Regions from separate parts of the Halovibrio sp. HP20-59 genome, predicted to be linked through region 2. Evidence: predicted binding sites of a transcription regulator. Region 2 holds the regulator's gene; the other holds the start of a gene.

Region 1 (10,740 bases), on a different contig from region 2:
CCCCCACGCCGCGTGATATCTGGCACGGTGCAGTGGAAATGCAGTATGCCGAGCTGAATGCCGCCTCCGAGCGCCTGGAAGCCAGCGCCACACGCTTTTGCCAGCGCCCAGACGAAGCACTCAAGCAGCGGCTGGAAAATGACTGGCTGAGCGCCTATCAAGCCTGGCAGGCGGTGCGCTTTATCCAGTTCGGCCCGATCGAGCAGAATAGCCGAGGCTGGCAGCTACAGTTCTGGCCGGACCGTAAAAACCTGGTGGGCAGTAAGGTGCGCGGCTGGCTGAAGGCAGCCGAAGCCCCGGATGCCCAAGATATCGCCAGTGACAGCGTGGCGATCCAAGGCTTCCCCGCCCTTGAATACTTACTTTATGACGACGCCATGAACGAACCGGCCCTTAGCGATCCTGCCGCCTGCGACTTGATGCAGGCCATCACGACGCATCTCGCAGATACCACAAGCGCGCTGCATCGCGACTGGCAGGCCTTCGGTGAGCACTATCTTGATACTGCTGACTACACCGAAACCACGCTGGCCAGCGCCATCCAGACCCTCGAAATACTCGAAGATAAACGGCTCGGGGAGCCCATGGGCCTCAAAGGTGCTCCCCCCAACAGTTATCTGGCGGAAGCGTGGCGTAGCGGACAATCGGTTCGTTTGATCGTGAGTAGCCTGGAGGGCCTGCGTACCGGCTTCTTGCCGGGCCTTACCGCGCTGCTGCGCAAGGCTGATGCGCTACCACTCGCCGAGGCTTTCCGTGAGCAGCTGGATAAGACACTCGTTCAGGCCAGCGAGCTACCGCCGGGCTTGGTGCCCTCCCTTGACGACGAAGAGGCGTTTCGTGGCCTGCAGTCGCTCTACCTCGACATCAGCCAGCTACGTCATCTGTTGGGTAACGAGATCGCTGGTGAACTGGGGCTGGTGCGCGGCTTCAACTCCAGCGATGGGGATTAAGCCATGCATCGACGGCAGATACTTAAAGCAGGGCTGGGAAGCGTCGCCATGGCGCTGACCCCGCTGAGCTGGGCGCTGCCCGCTCGGGAGGAAGCCGCTTGGTTGTTCAGCGCGGTAGACGACCCCAGCGGAGGGCATTTTATCGCTGGTGTGGCGCTGGATGGTCAGACTCGCTTTATGATCGACGTGCCCGAGCGTTGTCACGGCGGTTGTCTGCGGCCGAACTCCCGCCAAGCGATGCTGTTTGCCCGCCGCCCCGGTACGCGCATGCATGTGATTGATGGTGACAGCCGCCAACTCGCCCACACCATTGCGGCGGGAAAGGGCTACCACTTCTACGGGCATGGCGTGTTCGACCTAAGCGGGCGCTACTTGTATGTCACCGCCAATCGTTTGGAGGACAGCGCTGGGCTGGTGCGGGTTTACGACGCAACCAATGGCTATGCCCATCTGCGCGATATGCCGCTGAATGGTATTGGTCCACACGAGCTTCGGTTAATGCCGGATGGCGACACCCTGGTGATTGGTTTGGGGGGCATTCAGACGCATCCTGACTACGGCCGGGTTAAGCTCAACCTGGACACCATGGCACCGGCGCTGATGCTGATGGATCGCCACAGCGGCGAAATTCTAGCCCGCCACGAACCTTCACACCACCAGCTCAGCTGTCGTCATTTGGATGTGGCGGCGGACGGCACAGTCATTGCTGGCTACCAGTTTGAAGGCCCTGAGTGGGAGGCCCATCCGCTCATCTGCCGACTGGATGCCGACGGGCATTTCTCTGAGCTGGCGTTACCCGTGGATGTTACTGACAGTCTGAAGCACTACACCGCCAGCGTAGCGTTTAGCCGTGTTTCAACCACCGTTATCGTCACCGCGCCCCGTGGCAACCGGGTACTGCTGCTGGATGCCGCGCAAGGCAAGCTAGTTGCCAGCTTAGCGCTACCCGACGCCGCTGGCGCCCGCTGCGACGGCAACGGCGGCTTTCTGGTTTCCTCTGGTCAGGGTGGGCTCTACCGGGTAACGCTTGGCTCGGCAACGCCCGAGCTGATCGCTAGTTTAGAGATGCTTTGGGATAACCACCTGACTTAATACGCAGGATTAAACATAGAAGGGGGCATGGTTGTTGATACCCCCTTAACCCCTTTCGCTTCCGAGTAGCCTCAATGCTCCACTTGGAATACCTTCTTTAGGTATTTAACGAAGCTCTGGTCTCTTGAGGTGGTTTTACCGGGTTCATCGGAGATCTTGGCGACGGGCTGGCCGTTGCAGGACACCATTTTGATCACCATGTTCATCGGCTTGAGACCAGGCACGTCGCAGGTAAGGCTGGTGCCAATCCCGAAACTGGTCTTGACCCTGCCTTCCAGTGCCGTTTTGATCTCCATGGCCTTGTCGAAGGTCAAGGCGTCACTGAAGATCAAGGTCTTGCTGTGCGGGTCGATGCCCAATGCTTCGTAATGGCGAATGCATTTTTCGGCGAAGAGCATCGGGTCGCCGCTGTCGTGGCGCAACCCATCGAAGAGCTTGGCAAAATATAGATCAAAATCATGCAGAAAGGCGTCGAGGGTGATGGTGTCAGTCAGTGCAATGCCCAGGTGTCCGCGATACTCCTGCACCCAGGCTTCAAGTGCGGCACGCTGGCTATCCACTAAGCGGCTGCCAAGTTGCTGGTGGGCCATGACCCATTCATGGGCCATGGTGCCCATGGGAGCAAGCCCGTTACGCCGTGCGATATCCACATTGCTGGTGCCCACGAAGTTACCAGGAAACTCCTGGCTTAATATCGTGATGATGGCTTCCTGCACCGGCTGGGAAAGACGGCGGCGGGTGCCAAAGTCGGCAAGATTGAAGCCTGCCAACTGGTCGGGAGTATAGTGCTGACGCAGGGTGGCGAGCTTATGACGCAGCTGGCTCACTGCCTCTTCAATGGTAACTTCAGGGTATAGAACTCGATTGCGCACCTCGCTGATGATCGCCAAAATAACGATCTCAAACAAGATACTGTGCGTCCAGGGGCCATCGATGACGATGCATAGCTCTTGCCCCTCCATAAAGACGTCGACGTACTCGGGGCGGAAGCGAAACAGCTCCAGAAAACGTATGAAGTCGGGTGTGAGATAGGGAAACGAACTGAGATACGCCGATTCATCCGCACTGAGTTTGAGCGTCGCTAGCCGATCGATCTGCTCGCGAATCTCGCTGATGTAAGGCGCGAGATCCTCCGAATTACGGCAACGAAACTCCCAGGCCACACTGGCGTTGGGGTATCTGTGGTGTACCCCCTGCATCATGGTGATCTTGTACCAGTCGGTGTCCAGCAGCGAGGTAATGATCGGCCCTTTGCGGTAAGTAGCTGTCATGAAACCTTCCTGGCATGGCGCTGGGTAAACAGGGCGCTCACGTAGTGCATGATGCCTCCTTGATCATAGTGAGTACTGATTAAGGGTGCCGCTGTCATCAATGTGCTCTCGTGTATGAGTAGCAAGCGAGCGGCATCGTTGTTGTTAGGATAGTTGACAGGAAAGCGCGATGAGTAGCCTTTGTTAGCATCGCAATTATCAACAGCGCCGACTGCTTACCGAAGAGCGCCTAGTATCATGATAGGCAATATTTTAATTTACTGTGCCACGGCGATATTGTGCTCTCCATTAGGGTGTTTCATGACCTGCATGGGGAGTCCGTAAATCGCTTCCAGCGTGCTATCGCACATCAGGTCGCTTGGAGAGCCGCAGGCCAATAAACGGCCGCTGTGCAATGCCATCAGTTCATCACAGTAGCGCGAAGCCATATTGATATCGTGCAACACGATAATCACACCAAGATTTAGCTCGTCACACAGCTTACGGATCAGCGCCAGCACTTCGATTTGGTGGGCGATATCCAGCGCCGCTAGCGGTTCATCCAACAGCAGGAATCGACTGCCCTGTGCGAGTAGCATCGCCAGCCACACCCGCTGACGTTCACCCCCAGAGAGTGTGTCGACCAACCGGTCGGCAAAGGCCTCTGTGTGGGTCAGGGCAATGGCGCGATCAATGGCGTCTTTATCTTTCTGGGTATGGCGGCCCAACAGCCCGTGCCATGGGTAGCGGCCAAAGGCGACTAACTCGCGCCCGGTAAGGCTCTCTGCACTGGGTAATTGCTGAGGCAGGTAAGCCACCTGGCGGGCGAACTCACGATTTCCCCAATCGCTCAGCGGGCGCTGATCAAAGTGAATCTCCCCGTGACTTACCGGCTGCTGCTGAGCCATGAGCTTGATCAGCGTCGACTTGCCCGAGCCGTTATGGCCAATCAGACCGTAAACCTTGCCCTCATGAAAGCTGTGGTCAATGGGATTTAAAATCTGCTTACCATTGATTTCAAAGGTGGCGCCTTTGACCTCGAACATGAATGACTCCTGGCGATAGGGTTGATGATAATGCCTCCATTCTAGTGCTAATGGTTCTCATTTTTAACAAAAAAATGAAAAGATTTATGTGACAGATGACAAACGCCGCTTGGGGAAAGCTGGCAAGGGGTAGGTCTCAGGCGGTTAGCCTCTGCTTGATTGGCTAACCGATGCGATTAGAGAGGGCGTTGATCGTTTATCAGCAGGACGCTAAACACGCTAGCAGTTGGCTATGTTTTTCGGGGTGTGCCGCCAGTAAGCTATTCCATTGAGCGGGATTCGGCTCGCCAGTGAGATCCGTGACGATGTAGCCAGCTTCTCTGGCAATCACAATGCCAGCGGCGATATCCCAAAAGTCGAGCGCAGCGCCTTGAGACCAAAAAGCATCAAACCGGTCCACGCTGGTATAGGCGAGTTCCAGCGCCGCTGAGCCTGGGCTGCGGAGACCGGCCACCAGGGGCATTAGGGCAGCGAGTTGATTTAGGGCCGTCGTGCAGTCGCCTTTAGCGTGGTAGGGCAGGCAGGTGCTTACTAACATCTCGTTCAGTGGGCGCGGTTCAGGCGTAGTGAGCGGTGTGTCGTTGAGGAAGACGCCGGTGCCAAGGCTTGCCCAGAGCATTTCATCAAGCAGCGGTTGATAAACAACACCGATGATCAACTCATCGCCCTTGGTGACCGCGATAGAGACCGAGAAGTGAGGCACCCCATGCAGAAAGTTACTGGTGCCATCAAGGGGGTCTATGATCACGGTATAGTTGCTATCGGTGGGCGTCAGGCCGCTCTCTTCGCCGAGGAAAGCGATATCGGGAAAAACGCTGCTGATGCAGTCGATAATGATGTTCTCAGCGGCCGTATCGTAGTAGCTGACAAAGTCCGATGCCCCTTTTTGCTCAAAGGCAATTCTTCCCTTTAGCGAATATCCCTCGCGTAATAGCGCACCTGCCTCGTATGCCGCTTGCTTCACCGTTTCGAGTAGGTCGTTACTGCTATCGAGCATTGTATTTCCCCTGGGCATTCATCGTGTTTAGTGAATCGCAAAACTGTATCCATTCAATGTAACTAGCCATTCATGACGCGGAGATGACAGGAGTAAATTTGGTTTAATGGTAGATCATCTATGCATTTGGCGTCTGAGAGATGCCCCCGCTACATGTCGCTATTAACTGAGTCAACAAAAAATCAACAAGCATATCGTTATAAAAAGTGAGTTAGCTCTCACCAGTTGACTTGTCAGGCTCTAACGCAAATAATAATTATTTCCATTTATTCCGTGGTGTTAATCAAGGCAGGAGGCCGAGCTGTGGATACCCAGACCTGGAGCGCTGAGTTAGAAGATATCTTCGTTAATCAGCGGCCCCGGCTCTGCTGTGTCGCCGCAAGAGTCTTGGGCAATGCTGATCAAGCCGATGATGTCGTGCAGGATGCTTATCTAAAAATTTCGGAAGCAACCACACTTTTTGAGGTGAAGCAGCCCATATCCTACGTGTCACGTGTGGTGCGCAACCTCGCCATTGACCGCTGCCGCCGTTCGGCGTTTGAGTCAACGCTGTTTGCAAAAGAAGAGGAGGGGGATACCACCTCTTACGCGTCACACTCTCCAGAGGTGATCGCGATTGATCGCCAGGCCTTGGCCCAGGTGGTTAACGCGTTGGACGAGCTGCCCGAGCGTACGCGGCGCGCTTTTGAGCTCTATCGTTCGGGAAGTCATACGCAGCGGGAAGTGGCCCACTTGCTAGGTATTTCCACCACGTTAGTTAATTTTATGATTCGCGATGCACTGACTCATTGCCGCCAGTCGCTACAGGGGAACCTCTGATTAACTATTGCGCTTGCCTATACGGCGTTAAAAATCGCCTCAAAATGCTCATTTACGACTCGTAAACTCCGCTTTTTCGTTGATTTTTGCCTTGTCTAGCCTTCGCTCATTACGTTAATCAGAGGCACCCTAGGTCAGACGTTGCCAGATCGGTAAGCCCACGTTCCGTCCCTTCTTTGTTGTCGCTTTGTTACACTGTCAGCAAATAGCGTTGATAATATACACGCTCCCCGAGGCAGGTATTCAGCAGGCAGCAGTAGCGAGGTTTGACAGTAACGATGGATAACGACAGCGGCGATGATGCCGTTTGGCAAACGGCGCTAGACTGGCTGATGCGCGAGCATGAGGAGACGTTGAGCGCCGCTGATCGCGAGGCGCTTCATGCATGGTTAGCGGCTTCTTCTCAGCACCGCCGGGTATTTCGTGAAGCCGAACAGCTATGGCTGCTAACGGGGATGATCCCAAGTGGTGATGAGCGCAGCTGATCAAGTCACTGTTTTTTGCTCTTCCTCCTTCGGTTGTCAGGCTAACTCAATGGTCGCGAGCTAAAGCTGCTTGCCACTGGTGCAGTTTTTAGCCTGGCAAGGGTAATTCTATGCCGACGCCTTAGCGGCCCCTCTCCTTATTTTTTCTATTTTCTTCCCCCCAGCATTAAATTTTCTGACGCCTCACTCGTCATTAAGTAATGAGAAGCAATTGCGTTTTATTTCTCATTTCTTAGACAACGGTGAGGTTAGTCCCATGACAAGCTGTTTTGATCGTGAAGATGGTGTCTTCCGCGTATTAGTTAACCACGAAGAGCAGTACTCCCTCTGGCCAGAATGGAAAGCGATTCCCGCTGGCTGGACCGATACCGGTGTGCTCGGCGATAAGCCAACCTGCCTCGACTACGTCGAAAAGACCTGGACTGATATGCGGCCATTGTCGCTGCGCCAGTGGATGGATGCGCAGGCCAAAAGTGAGGCGGAGCAGGTGGATGCAGGTTAAGCGTTTAAGGTTGCTCTGCCTGCCCTGTGCCGGGGCTAGCGCCACTATGTATCTGCGCTGGAAGCGTCAGTTGCCCGCCTGGATCGAGGTATATCCCGTCGAGCTGCCTGGGCGTGGTGAGCGCCTGGGTGAGTCGCTCATCGATGACTTTGAGACCCAGGTCGTGCGGCTGTGCGAAGAGCAGGCAACGCGGATGCGTGGCGACTTTGCCCTGTTCGGTCACAGCATGGGGGCGCTGTTGGCCTACGGCATGGCAGCTCGCTTGCGCGATGTAGGGCGGCCTCAGCCGCGGATGCTGTTCGCCTCAGGCAGCGCGGCGCCCTCAATGCGCGACTCAGACCGCTTGGCGGGCCTTGATAACGACAAAGCCCTGATTGCGGATCTTCGCCAACAGGGCGGCACCCCAGAGGAGGTGTTCGAAAGCCCGGAACTGCTGCGCCTCACTCTCGATGTCTTGGCGGCGGACTATCGCCTCTGCCGCAGTTTCCGCTATCGCGGCGGGTCGACGCTTGCTTACCCCTTACAGGTGTTCGCTGGGCGCGATGACGATATCGAAAGAGAGCGTTTAGAAGCGTGGCAGCGGGAAGCAGGCGGGGCGTTCTCGTTGGACTGGTTCGAAGGAGGGCACTTCTTTATTCGCCAGCAGCAAGCACAAGTGCTGGAGACTATCGAACGGGCACTGATCCGACGGCTTGAGGAGGTGCCCCATGCAGCGCCTGCAGTTAGCTGAAGGGGCTCCTGAGGGGCTTGAGGTATGGCGCTTATCGCTCGATTTGAACGCCCCAGTGGCTGACGAAGATGATCGGTTGCTGAGCCGAGCCGAGTGGCAGCGTGCCCAGCGGCTTCGTCATCACGCTGATGTCGTACGCGCCGTGGCGACTCGCGCGGCCCTGCGGCGACTGCTATCAGCGCACACCGGTATAGCGCCAGAAAAGTTGGAGTTCACTCAGAACGCTTACGGCAAACCGGCGTTGGAAAACGCTGATGGACCTGCTTTCAATGTCTCCCACTCTGGCCATGTCGCCCTGATCGCACTTGCTCCCGGCGGCGCGGTGGGGGTCGATATTGAGCGCTGCCGACCCGAGGCCGAACTGGCGCCGCTGCAAGGGCTGGTGCTATCGCCGAGTGAGCAACTCGACCACGCACTGCCCTTTATGGAGCGCTGGGTGGTTAAAGAGGCGGTGCTCAAAGCCCTGGGCCTGGGCATTGCTGATCATTTGCGGTCGCTCTCGATCACTTCCTCTTTAGGGCCGCCAGGCGCCTATCACCTTGAGCACTCGCTTCCCATTTCATCACCTTTGCAAGCATGGCCGCTGCCAGCGCCGAGCGGCTATGCCGCTGCCCTGGGTTATGTCGATATGGCGCATGTTGCCTGCGGGGTTGGGACTATAAAGCGTGAGTACCCCGCGGCACTGCCAAATTACCAACGTCATTTACTGACTCACTATCTCCAGGATTCGAACTTTTAGTAGGTACGCATATGGATACAAGGCACGCCCAGACAACTCGCAGTAGCCAGTCCCACAACGATGTTTCTAAAGACTATGTTTTTAGAAGCTATGTCGAGCATTTAAGTCGCCTGGCCCAGGAAAGGCCCAGCGACAGGGCGCTGATTGTAGTGAACGCGCAAGGTGAGACCACCCTTGACTACGCCACCCTGGAGCGGCGTTCCCGTGCCCTGGCCAGCGAGCTCCAGCAGCGGTTCCCGGCTGGTGAGCGTGCCTTGATTCTGCTGGATAACGATGAGCACTATGTGGTGGCGTTCTTCGCCTGCCTGTACGCCGGGGTGGTTGCCGTGCCGGTCTTTCCACCGGAGTCGGCCAAGCAGCAGCACCTGGCGCGCCTGCTCGCTATTGCCGCCGACTCCCAGGCCGCCTGTGTGCTCACCTCTACAACGATTATCGATGTGGTCGCATCGGCAAGCGAAGGCTTCGGCAGCACCGAACTGATCCCTGTGGATAGCGTAGATGAGAGCCACGCTGAACACTGGGTCGAGCATCACCCAAAGCGTGGTGATATCGCCTTTTTACAGTACACCTCAGGCTCCACGGCCACGCCCAAAGGCGTTATGGTTAGCCATGGGAACCTGATGGCTAACGAGCGTGCTATCGAGACAGGCTTCTCGATTGGTGCCGACGATGTTTTCGTCAGTTGGCTGCCGCTTTACCACGACATGGGGCTGATCGGTGGCCTGCTGCAGCCCATCTATCGCGGTATCCCTGCGGTATTGATGAGCCCCACCTTCTTTTTACAGCGGCCGGTACGCTGGCTGGAAGCGATCTCCCGCCACCGCGGAACTGTTAGCGGTGGCCCCGATTTCGCCTATCGGCTGTGTCTTGAGCGTATCCGCGACGAACAGATTGAGGCACTCGACTTATCTAGCTGGCGAGTAGCGTTCTCAGGCGCTGAGCCGGTACGCCACGATACCCTCACTGGCTTTATTGAACGCTTCCGCCCAGCGGGCTTCGCCGCTGACACCGCAGCACCCTGCTATGGCTTGGCTGAAGCCACGCTACTGGTTAGCTGTAATCCTCGCGGTACGGGCGTGGTGGGCACTGTTTTTTCTCAACAGTCGTTGGCCGAGGGAAAGGCTGTTTCAGCGGTTGAAGGCAACACCCTGGTGGGCTGCGGTACACCGGAACCCGGTCATGCTACCGATATTGTCGATCCTGAGGGGCTTCACTCGCTGCCCGAAGGTGACGTCGGCGAGATCTGGGTCAATGGGCCCAGCGTGGCGCACGGGTATTGGCGGAATCCCGAGGCAACGGCCAACACTTTTGTCACCCGTGATGGGGTCAGTTGGCAGCGCACCGATGATAATGATGCACAGAACCATGACGCCCGCGATGATCGCTGGCTGCGCACCGGCGACCTGGGCTTTCTGCACGAAGGGCAGCTGTATATCGCCGGGCGCATCAAGGATCTCATCATTCTGCGCGGCCATAACGTCTACCCCCAGGATATCGAGAGCGCTATCGAAGCCGAGGTGGAAGCGGTGCGTAAGGGGCGGATTGCAACCTTTGCCGTGACCACGCCGGGAGGCGCCGAGGGTATCGGCGTGGCGGCAGAAGTCTCCCGCGGTATGCAGAAACTAGTGCCCGCCGAGAAGTTGGTCGAAGCGCTAAGCGAGACAGTGGGGAGCACTTGCCATGAGCCGCTTTCGGTAGTGCTACTGCTCAACCCAGGTGGCCTTCCCAAAACCTCCAGCGGCAAACTGCAGCGCAGTGCCTGCCGCCAAGGCTGGGAAGCGGGCAGCCTGGATGCCTACGCCATTTACGCCTTTGGGCGTTTTGTCAGCGGCGGCGACGATGAGGACGCTAGTAGTGGAGAGTCATCACAATCTACTGCGGAAGCTGGGAGCGAAACAGAGCAGACGTTAGCGACGCTCTGGCGCCAAGTGCTGGGAAACAACAAGGAAACGCCTCTGGGAAGCAATGCCCACTTCTTCGCCAGCGGGGGTAATTCTCTGGCGGCGGTGCAGTTGGCTTCGCGCATTAGCGATCATTGGGCGATTGATTTCCCGACCAGATCGGTCATGGAAAAGCCGCGCTTTAGTGATGTGGTTGATGAAGTAGAGCGCCGGTTGGCGAATCCTTTGG
Region 2 (10,740 bases):
CAGCTGGATAAGGTGATCGATATTGATCAGAGCCCCATCGGCCGCACGCCGCGCTCCAATCCGGCGACCTATACGGGTATTTTTACGCCGATTCGTGAGCTGTTTGCGGGCACTCAAGAGGCGCGCTCGCGGGGCTACAAGCCTGGCCGGTTTAGCTTTAACGTCAAAGGCGGGCGCTGCGAGGCGTGCCAGGGCGAAGGTATGATCAAGGTTGAGATGCATTTTCTACCCGACATCTACGTGCCCTGCGACGTCTGTAAAGGCAAGCGTTACAACCGCGAAACCCTGGATATCCACTACAAGGGTAAAACCATCCACGAAGTGTTGGCTATGACCGTGGAAGACGCGCTTGAATTCTTCAGCCCCGTGCCCGCCATCGCCCGGCGTTTGCAAACCTTGCTTGATGTAGGCCTCTCCTACATTCGTTTGGGACAGAGTGCTACGACGCTTTCCGGTGGCGAAGCGCAGCGGGTTAAGCTTGCCCGTGAACTGGCCAAACGCGACACCGGCAAGACGCTGTATATTTTGGATGAGCCGACCACCGGCCTGCACTTTGAGGATATCCGCCAGCTGCTAACGGTCCTCCACCGCCTGCGCGATCACGGCAACACTATCGTGGTGATTGAACACAACTTGGACGTGATCAAAACCGCCGACTGGATTGTCGATCTCGGCCCCGAAGGTGGTTCCGGCGGCGGGCAGATTATTGCCGAAGGCACCCCAGAGCAGATCGCCAAGCAGGACGTTTCGCATACCGGCCGTTTCTTAGCACCACTGCTGGCGCGCAGCCAAAAACGCGCGGCTAAACGCTAATATAGCTGGGGTGAGTGAGAGTTCACCCCAGACTAAATAACCACGCATTTAAGTCTAGATAGCCAACACAAAAGACGATGACTGTGTTTATAGTAGCGAACAGAGAATAGTTAGCAATATTATGCAATCCTCTACTGGAGGGGTAAGCCGTGGGCCACGAAAAAAGCTGTATTATTAAACACTTTAGTCACTACTGCTCGTTAACCGAGGAGGAAAAAGAACTACTTATTACGCTTGAGAACGGCCCCACTGAGATCAAGTCAGGCACACTGCTCTGGGAGATGGGCGATGCGGCCAACGAGTTTTGCACGCTAAAAAGCGGCTGGGCTTACTCCTACCGCCACTTAGAAAATGGCAACCGGCAAATCCTCGAAGTCTTTTTGCCAGGCGATATTATTGGACTGCGCGAGTTTGCCTTCTCGCAACGGCTTGAGAACGTGCGCATGATTGACGATGGCGTAATCTGCCACTTCCCCCATAAGCGCATGCTAGACATATTCCGCCAGTCGCTGACCCTAACGTCGGTAATGTTTGCCATCGGTAGTCGCCAGCAGGCGCTGCTTACCGAACGGCTGGTCAACTTGGCTCGGCGCAGCGCTCGCCAAAAAGTAGCGCATTTTCTCCATGAGATGTACCTGCGGCTGCGCCAAACCAACGTCGATATTAGCGGCCAGTTTCGACTGCCCCTTTCCCAAGAGCAACTTGCTGATATCTTTGGCTTAAGCCCGGTGCATGTGAGCCGCACCTTCACGTCACTGAGCGAAGATGGCTTGGTCTTTCGTGACCGCCATCACGTTACCATTCCCGACCTGGCGGCGCTGGCGACCGAAGGTGAGTTCGACGACTGCTACCTCACCGACAACGTTAGACCACTGTTAGGCGAAATAGCCTAACCGCACTTTGACCAACCACAGCCTGCGTAACAGGTGGGGCAGCCATCCATCATGATGAGCTCGCCGCGGCACTCGGGGCAGTGGCCCACAATGGCCGGGCCACTGCCTTCAGGCTTTTTTTGCGCTGCGGCCGCTCCGCTGATAGGCGCTACTGCGTCTGCTCCCACGGTTGCATCGGCGCTATTTTCATCGCTACTGGGCTGCCAGGCGTGGCCATGAGTCATGCGGTGAGCGTAGCGCTCGACCAACTGCTCAACCGGCACCTGATTACCGTCCTGATCCAAAAAGCCGCGACGATAGAGGATCTGCTGAATCGACCAGGCAATCGCCGCGACTTCCGAATCGTGGAACATAGGTTTGTTCCAGCGATTCATCCCGCAGCGTACCAAGCCTTTATCCCAGGCCACTTTGCGCAGGTCCGCCACCGCCTGGGTGGCATAACCGCCGCGGGCCGCTAGCGAGAGATTGCGCATGGTGGCGGTGATCCACTGGTGTTCGCTGGAGAGCTGCCCTGACGGAAAAAAGAACTCCACCGGGCGCTCGATCACCACGCGCTTGCCACCGATAACCCCCTCCACCGGCATAAATGACACCAGCAGATAGACTTTCTTGCGCCCCTCCGCGCCCACGTAAGAGATCTTTTCGGACACCGCTTCCAGGGTGCCTTCCGGGCGCGACGGAATGCGCACCGTCAGCGGGTTTTCATCCTGCAGCTCAGCAGCGGGCGCGGCCGGCTCCTTCTGCTTGATACGATAACCCACTATTTTTGAAGTAATTTCTACAGCCATAGTGTTCTCCACAAAGCGACGGCAATGCCAAGTTAGTCAGAGGTGTATTCGTCAGCGCAGCCCACCGCTACCATTTGCCGTAGGTGCCTTCTTTTAAGCCATCAAAGAGGTTAGCGGCGTTATGCGCTTCCCCGTCGTAAATCACCGTCTCATCCCCGGTAAGCTCAAGGGTTTCGCCGTTTTCCAGCTCAAATACATAGGTGGTATTTTTGAGGTCGTCTTCGCGCACCAGCACGCCTTGGAAAGCTTCGGGGTTAAAGCGAAAGGTAGTGCACCCTTTTAGGCGGCTTTCATAGGCCTGCAAATAGAGGTCCTGGAACTGTTCAAAGGGAAACTCGGTAGGTACGTTGACCGTTTTCGAGATCGCCGAATCCACCCAGTGCTGGGCGGCAGCCTGAACGGCCACATGCTGTTCGGGAGAGACCGCATCGGCAGTGACAAAATAATCGGGTAGATCGCTGTCCACCGCATCAGATGCAATAAAGTGACGGTAGGCGGCCAGCTCAAAGGAGACGACTTCGACCTGTTCCTTGGTTTTCTTACCCGACTGGATAATATTGCGGAAGTACCGGTGCGAGAACGAAGGCTCAATGCCATTGGACGCATTGTTACCCATCGACAGCGAAATCGTCCCGGTCGGTGCAATCGAGCTGTGGTGGGTAAAGCGCGCGCCGTGCTCGGAAAGCGCAGCCACCAACTCCGGCTCAAGCGCGGCCACTTGGGCCATGTACTGGCTATAACGGGCGTGCAGGATACGCCCCGGCACCTGATCGCCCACTTCGTAGCCATCATTGGCCAGCTGTGGCCGCTCACGCAGCATTTTGGGCGTAATGGTGTGCTCCTGCTCAAGCACGGGTGCCATGCCTTTCTCTTTAGAGAGCTCCAGTGCCTGTTGCCAACCTTCTATCGCTAAATGGCGACTGACTTCCTCGGTGAACACCAGCGACTGCTTAGAGCCATAAGGGATTTTGAGCATGGTGAGCGTTGACCCCAAGCCCAAAAATCCCATCCCGTGGCGGCGCTTGGCTTCAATTTCGCGCTGCTGCTGGGGTAGCGGAAGCCCGGCAATTTCGACCACGTTATCGAGCATACGGGTGAAGATCGCGACCACTTTGCGGTAGCGCTCCCAGTCAAAGCGCGGCTCGGCACCGAAAGGGTCAATCACAAACTTGGTCAGATTGACCGAGCCTAGCAGGCAGGCACCTTCCGGCGGCAGGGGTTGTTCGCCACAGGGGTTCGTCGCACGGATATCTTCGCAGAACCAGTTATTGTTCATGCGGTTAACCTGGTCGATCAGGATAAAGCCGGGTTCGGCGTAGTCGTAGGTGGAGGACATGATGGTGTCCCACAACTCCCGCGCTTTAATCACTTCGACAATGCGGCAGGCGACGCGGCCTTCGGCATCCACCGTGTAGCCCTCTTCAACCACCGGCCAGTCGCGGTAGATCAGGTCTTCCGCTTTAACGTCGTCTTTCTCACCGGGGTGTAGCGGAAAGGCCAGCGGCCAGTCGGTATTGTCTTTCACTGCCTCCATGAACTCGTCGGTGATCAGTAAGCTAAGGTTAAACTGACGCAGACGTCCCGCTTCGCGCTTAGCCTGAATAAACTCGTGCACATCCGGATGGCCGACATCGAAGGTGCCCATTTGGGCACCACGGCGGCCACCGGCAGAAGCCACGGTAAAGCACATTTTGTCGTAGATATCCATAAACGCCAGCGGGCCGTTAGTGCCCGCACCAGCGCCAAATACAAAGGCACCCTTGTGGCGCAGCGTCGAGAAGTCGTAGCCGATACCAGCCCCGGATTTCAGCGTCATGCCCGCATCGACGACGGAATCGAGAATATCGCGCATCGAGTCACGAATGGTGCGCGAGACGGTACAGTTAATCAGGCTCACCGCGGGCTTGTAGGCCTCAGCGCCCGCGTTGGAAAGAATACGCCCGGCGGGAATGGCGCCGTTTTCCAACGCCCAGCGAAATTTAGGCAGCCACTCTTCGGCTTTATCACCTTCGACCGCTGCCAGGGCGCGAGCAACCCGTTCAAACGTGGCGCCGACATCCTGATCGACAGGTTGGCTATGGCGATCTTTAAGGCGGTATTTGGCATCCCAAATCTCCCGCGAGGGGGCCTGCATCGGGACATCATTCGAAGTCTTCACAGCCTTAGCAGCGGTGCTCATGTCGCAAAACTCCTTCACAACGGGGTGACAATAGCGCTCAAACAGGCGCACTTTTGATGGCGTTGGAGTGCAGTATAGACACGGCTTTACACAATATGCGGCTATTTTTGGGAATTTTTCTACCAGATATAGAAAAATCAGCGCGTTACTCTTCTGCCAATCTCGCACTCGCTATACACTGAGGATTTGGGTTAATCACTATGCTAGTAACGATGTTAAGAACAATGGCAGTGGCCGTTTCATTGATGGTCATAGCGCCCATGGCTAACGCCGCCACGTTTAATAACGACGATGTGGTTAGCCACGACCATTGGCAGTCAATGGTGCTCTCACTGGGGGACGAACGCCACTACCGCGCGATAGAAACCCACAGTTACTCGGACGCCACGCTGAGCCTGAATGCTACCGCAGGAGTTTGCGACTTACCCTGGCTGGAAATGCGCGTCACCCTTGAACAGCACCAGGGGGAGAGCCGTACGGTAAACCTAGTGCCCGCCCGGCTGCGTATTGATCAACAGCCGGTGATCGACACCATGGCGGAATTTATCACCGAGCGCGGCGATGACGGCTTTTATGCGCATTTTTACTTAACTGACATGCAGTCGCTGATGGCGGGTATGCGTGAAGGCGAGCAGCTGTTTATCAGTTTTGACCAACAAGAGCGGGAACCGTGGTACATGACCTTTAGCCTGCAAGGCGCCGACGCGGCAATTAACCGGATGCTTAGCCAGTGTGAAGGCAGCGGGTCAACGACTTAAAGCGCCCTCGGCTATTCGCCTTCGACCTGCTGCCTAAGCAACAGCTCCACACGCCGATTGGCCGCTCGCCCAGCTGCCGTTGCGTTTGCTTCTATGGGCTGAGTATCGGCGTAGCCTACGGCCCGGGTCTGCGAAACGTCGAACCCTTGGCGCTCTAAATGGCGCACAACGGCAATCGCCCGAGCGGCTGAAAGTTCCCAATTAGAGGGGAAGCGGGCCGTTGAAATAGGCACGCTGTCGGTATGGCCTTCCACTGAGATCTCACCGCCAAAACTGGCCAGCACCTCAATCAGGCTTTCTACAACGCCTCGCCCCTGGGTAGTGAGCACGGCTTGGCCACTGGGAAACAGAAGGCTGGTATCAATTCGCAACGTGACCCCTTCGCGCCCTTGCGAAACATTCACCCCGGGGATATTGAGCCCTGAAAACTGCGGCTGCAATCCTTCGTGGCGCGGCTGTATGCCGGTGGCCAGGGACGCCAGCGGCAGTGATGACACAGCGCTGGCGCTACGCATGAACGCCGTATCGGCGGCTTCACCGCCACCCGGCGGGGTCAGTGAAAGCAGCAGTACAAACAGCGTGATTAACAGCGTCAATACATCCAGGTAGCTGGTTAGCCAACCATCATCCTCACTGGCCGAGACCGGTATTTCCAGAGCATGACGGGTATCACGGTCTAACATGATAGCTATCCCTTCGCTGCCGAGCTCACCGAAGAATCAGGTCTCGGCTTGACGTTATTATCCCGAATTTCATCGTGGTAGTTGGCGACGAAGGAGTTGAGCGTCTCTTCGATAAACGACGGTAACCGACGCTTGGTAATCAGCGAGATTCCTTCGAGCACCATGTTCATGGTGATCAGACGCTCTTCGGTGCGGCGCTCTAGTTTTACGGCGATCGGCTTAAACACTAAGTTAGCGAGTAAAATACCGTAGAAGGTAGTGAGCAGCGCCACCGCCATGCGCGGTCCGATAACCTGCAGGTCGCCCGCATCCATCACTTCCAGCATGTTCACAAGCCCTACCAGGGTGCCGATCATGCCAAAGGCGGGCGCGTAGGTGGCCATGGTGCGAAATATTTGCGCTTCGGCATGTTCGCGGGCTTTAAGGCGGGCAATCCGCCAGCGCAGCATGTCAAAAATTTCGTCTTCCTTGGTGTTGGCAATGACCAGCTGTATCCCGGTGCGCAGGAAAGGGTTGCGGGTGTGCTCAAGCTCGCGCTCCACTGCCCGCACGTCGCCTTTAAACCAAAGCCGCGACATATCCACCAGTTCGCGGATATCGTCGCGCATATAGGTATTTTCGCGCCGAAACACCAACCCCACCAAGCGCACGACGCGCAGCACTTCTCTCAGCGGGTAGCTGATAAAGGTAGCCGCCAAGGTGCCGGTGATCACGATCGCCAGGCCCGGTAAATTGACAAAGCTCTCGGGAGACTCTGCGGTAAAAAACAGCACGCTAACCAGCAGTAATATGCTGGCAAAGATGCCAATCAACGTTGAAGGGTTCATTCACGGTTCCTTGCCGGTCACAAGTGAGTAAAAGTTGCTATTCCAACGAGTCGTGTAACCGCGCGCGTAAACGACTCACGGCCTGACTGTGCAGTTGAGAAACGCGCGATTCCGTCACGCCAAGCACCGCGCCGACTTCCTTGAGGTTAAGCTCCTCTTGGTAGTACAGCGCCATTAGCAGCTTTTCACGTTCGGGCAGCGCTTCAATCGCGTCAACCAAGGTTTGTCGCTGCTGGCCATCCAGTAATTGCTCAAACGGCGAGTTACCCGGCTCATGGTTGATGGGCTCTCCACCCTCAGCGACCAGTTCCTCAAAAGGCAATAATTGGCCGCTGTTAGTGTCGTTGAGAAGCTGTTGGTATTCACTCAGCGGCATCTCAAGGTGCTGGGCAATTTCTTGCTCTTCCGGTGCCCGCCCTAGCTGCTGCTCTAGTTGGCGAACAGCGCCATCGACCGCACGTGCTGAACGGCGCACGCTGCGCGGCAGCCAGTCACGGGTGCGCAACTCGTCCATCATCGCGCCACGAATACGCTGGCTGGCAAAGGTGGCGAAGGTGGCGCCTTGGTTGGCATCGAAACGACCAAGCGCTTCCAGCAACCCCACCATCCCCGCTTGAATAAGGTCATCGAGCTCAATGCTGGCGGGCAATCGGACCTGTAGCGTCAAGGCCTGACGTCGCACCATGGGCATATACTGCGTCAATAGCTCGCTTTGTTTGATCCTACCCTGTGCTGTGTACATTCTCTCGCCTCGCGGCTAAACAGCCTTCACTGATAGTTCACAATCATCTGCAACCCCTGCACCCGAACAGGCCGCTGACCTGGGTGTAAGGCGAAGCGAAAATGTAACGGCGCATCGGCTACTTGTCCCGCTAGTGCGCGGGTAGAACCACGCATCCCGGTTAACGCAACACACTGCTCTGGGTGGCACAGCCAGGCGTTTAAGCGCGCACCGGGAGGGTACTGAAACTGCCACTGAACACGTTCAATCTGGCTGGCCTCTACGTTGGCCGCTGCCGGTGGCGCGACCTCTTGTGTGGCGCTGGCCCGATCACTCATCGCCACCATCAGCCCGGGGACCTGTGTACTCCAGCTCCCCGCTACCGCGTGTGCGTTACCCAGTTGTGTTATCAATAACACAACCCAACCTAGCGTTTTGACAGGCCAGCTTAGCATGCTTGTTGTCCTCGGCCGAGTGAGCTCATCGTGCCAGTACCAGTAATTTCATACTTAAGTAATAGTCGGCAGCTTCCCGCAAGTTATCGAGCAATCCTTGGCGCGGCAAGTGCGGTTCGTGAAGAGCCAGTACACGGTCCGGCCCGCCGTGCTCACGCAGCAAGCGCAACGTACGGTACATCGCGGCAAAAGCGTCGGCGTCACTATCGATCCACAACGCCCACCGGCTGTATTCATCGCGCAACTGGGCGAGATTGGCAGCCTCGGCCTTGACGATATGAATGTCCCAATCGTCGGGGTCACCGGCCCAGCTGCGACCTAGCACTGACCATTGCCCCAGGCGAGCCCTGACCTTGCTCACCTGCGCCGCACCGCTACCGGACAGCCCGACCACCACCAGGGGAATTTTGGGCCCGGGCGGTTTGGCTGCCACAGGCGTCACCGCCGCAGACGCCGCCGCAACTAGCGACGGCTCCTGGACGCTTTCTGCGACATACTCCGCCGCGGCAACATCCCCAGGCGCATCGGCCTGCTGCTGTTGACGCTGCAAATTTGCCCACTTGCGCAGCCCTGAGGCTTGATCTTGTTCGCTCACGCCACACCCTCTCGACTGATACTGCCCATTTGGCGAATCGCATCGCGGGCCATAAACACGTAGACCAATGCATCCAGCATACCGCTATCGCGACGCCGCCGACGGGCACCCAATAGGTTGAGCAGATCCCCGCGCAGCGTTTGGGCGTCGTCATCGTCAGCCACATCAAGGTGCCCGGCGACCGCTGCCACACCGCTGGCCATGAGCAGGCGCACGTCGGCGTTGACATCGCCGCTATCGGCGTCTTTCAGCTGCTGCCAAGCGCGCCGTGTCAACGGCGCCAGCCCTTCGCTGTGTAGCTGGGTAAGTAGTAACGACAGCACCTCCGAGCCCAGGCGTGCGGGAGTGAGCCAATAGCGGCGCGTTACCACCTTGGCGCTTTCAGGGTTACGTACTTCGCCATACCACGCCAAAAGCGCGAGGCCAGAGGCGTCCTCAACTTCAGCATAGGCGGTCCACAACTGCATGGATTGACCACGAAAACGCACACTTACGTGATGGGTTAGCACGCTGTCGTGAAACAGTTGGCGCAGCGTCTGGCGTTCGCGGTAAGCGAATATACGCTGACTGGCAGCGACCTGGCTGATCCAGGTCAAATGCTGGGCCTCTAGCCACCCGAGCGCATCCGCCTCGGGCAAGCGTGGCAATAAGTGCACCGCGACGCCGTTTGAGGCTGACAGCGCGGCCAAGCGCGGCTGCCAACCGGCCACATGGCGATGCTGCAGCCACGGTAACGCCAGCCACGCGCCCTCTGTGTCCAAGCCTATATCGGGCATTGCCCAGTCGCAGCCACGCTCATTGCGTCGCGCTGACCACGCCATGCCCAGCATGGCGTCGCTCGGTGGGTAGTCCGCCAGCAGGGCATTAAGGCGCTGGTCTTGCACACTGCTCGGCAGTGCGGCTAGGTTCCAAAGTTCTTCTAGTGCGGCAAATCCCGTCACACGCTGGCGCAGCCGTGCCAGCAGCGACGATAAACGCCGCCCTTGGCCCAGCACATCCCGCGACCAGCGCGGCATGCCCATCGGCGCATCGGCAGCTTGCACCCGTTCACGCTGTGGTGTCGCGGTACTCAGCGCTTGATCCACTAGTGCACCGGGGGCGGCAAGGGCCATGTCTTCGGGCACCTGCTGCCCGTAGGAGCCAAACAACACCCGCATGCCATGACGCATTACGATATCCAACACTGGCGCTAGGCAACCCGCCTCATCCTGCTTGGTAATAATGCAATCATCTAATTCAGCGCCCGCTGAGCGCGCGGCCTGCCGGTAGCGCAGCACCACTTCTTCGAGGGTTTCCGGCTGGCTGGCGGCGTTGAGTAGTAACACCAGTCGCACCCGCGAACGCCCGCCCTGAAGGTGGGCGATTTGCTCAATCACCCGCTGGTCACGCTGGCTCATGCCCACGGTGTCGATAATTACCCACTGTTTGCCCTGCAAGCGTCCCAGTAAATCGTCGATGGGTTGCTCGGCATCCAGCGCGTACATGGGGGTATCCAGCAGGCGCGCATAAATCCGCAATTGCTCGTGGGCACCGATCCGGAAGCTATCGGTGGTCACCAGCGCCACCGGGCGCGTGCCGTGGCGCATCACAAACCGCGCGGCTAGCTTGGCGGTGGTGGTGGTTTTACCCACGCCCGTTGGCCCTACAAGCGCCACAATACCGGTTTGATCAAAAAAGCTCGCTTCATCGCTAAGCACACTAAGCCGCTGCATTAACTGCTTGCGCAGCCAATCCAGCGGCGCTTGGCTATCGGCGTTTAAGCCCGCCAGCGGCTCGGGAAGCCCGGTTAGGAGTTCATCGGCAAGCTCGCTACTAAAGCCCACCTTGCATAGCAATTGGCGAAGTCGTTCAACGGTGCCCGTTGGCGCCGCCTGGATGGGCGCAGCGGCTTTTGCAGGCTGGCTGGCCAGTAGCTCTCGCATGTCCTGCATTTCGCGCAGTAAACGCTCACTCATTGCCTGCATCGTATCTTGCGGCGGCGCTGCCGGGGCTTCGGGCGGCAAAGGCTCGGGTGAGGGATCAAAATGG

The links. The regulator FliA, encoded in region 2, starts transcription of late flagellar genes. The targets are predictions, from matches to a motif close to CTAAAGTTNNNNNNNNNNCNGCCGATA.
Region 1: the regulator FliA is predicted to act here: its motif matches at 6,806-6,832, upstream of RZA33_RS11340 (MbtH family protein).

The regions. Positions count from the first base shown of each region.
Region 1 is NZ_JAWJUW020000008.1:117,797-128,536, forward strand. It holds gene RZA33_RS11305 (imelysin family protein) at 1-950, shown strand, start outside; gene RZA33_RS11310 (DUF1513 domain-containing protein) at 954-2,042, shown strand; gene pncB (nicotinate phosphoribosyltransferase) at 2,114-3,313, opposite strand; gene RZA33_RS11320 (ABC transporter ATP-binding protein) at 3,571-4,338, opposite strand; gene RZA33_RS11325 (inositol monophosphatase family protein) at 4,538-5,335, opposite strand; gene RZA33_RS11330 (RNA polymerase factor sigma-70) at 5,639-6,154, shown strand; gene RZA33_RS11335 (FecR/PupR family sigma factor regulator) at 6,421-6,639, shown strand; gene RZA33_RS11340 (MbtH family protein) at 6,896-7,141, shown strand; gene RZA33_RS11345 (thioesterase II family protein) at 7,131-7,871, shown strand; gene RZA33_RS11350 (4'-phosphopantetheinyl transferase family protein) at 7,849-8,610, shown strand; gene RZA33_RS11355 (condensation domain-containing protein) at 8,622-10,740, shown strand, end outside.
Region 2 is NZ_JAWJUW020000012.1:43,987-54,726, reverse strand. It holds gene uvrA (excinuclease ABC subunit UvrA) at 1-813, shown strand, start outside; gene RZA33_RS13760 (Crp/Fnr family transcriptional regulator) at 963-1,706, shown strand; gene RZA33_RS13755 (ribonucleoside-diphosphate reductase) at 1,703-2,494, opposite strand; gene RZA33_RS13750 (adenosylcobalamin-dependent ribonucleoside-diphosphate reductase) at 2,562-4,673, opposite strand; gene RZA33_RS13745 (hypothetical protein) at 4,898-5,431, shown strand; gene RZA33_RS13740 (OmpA/MotB family protein) at 5,443-6,114, opposite strand; gene RZA33_RS13735 (motility protein A) at 6,120-6,941, opposite strand; gene RZA33_RS13730 (RNA polymerase sigma factor FliA) at 6,979-7,683, opposite strand; gene RZA33_RS13725 (flagellar protein FlhE) at 7,710-8,117, opposite strand; gene RZA33_RS13720 (hypothetical protein) at 8,143-8,712, opposite strand; gene flhF (flagellar biosynthesis protein FlhF) at 8,709-10,740, opposite strand, start outside.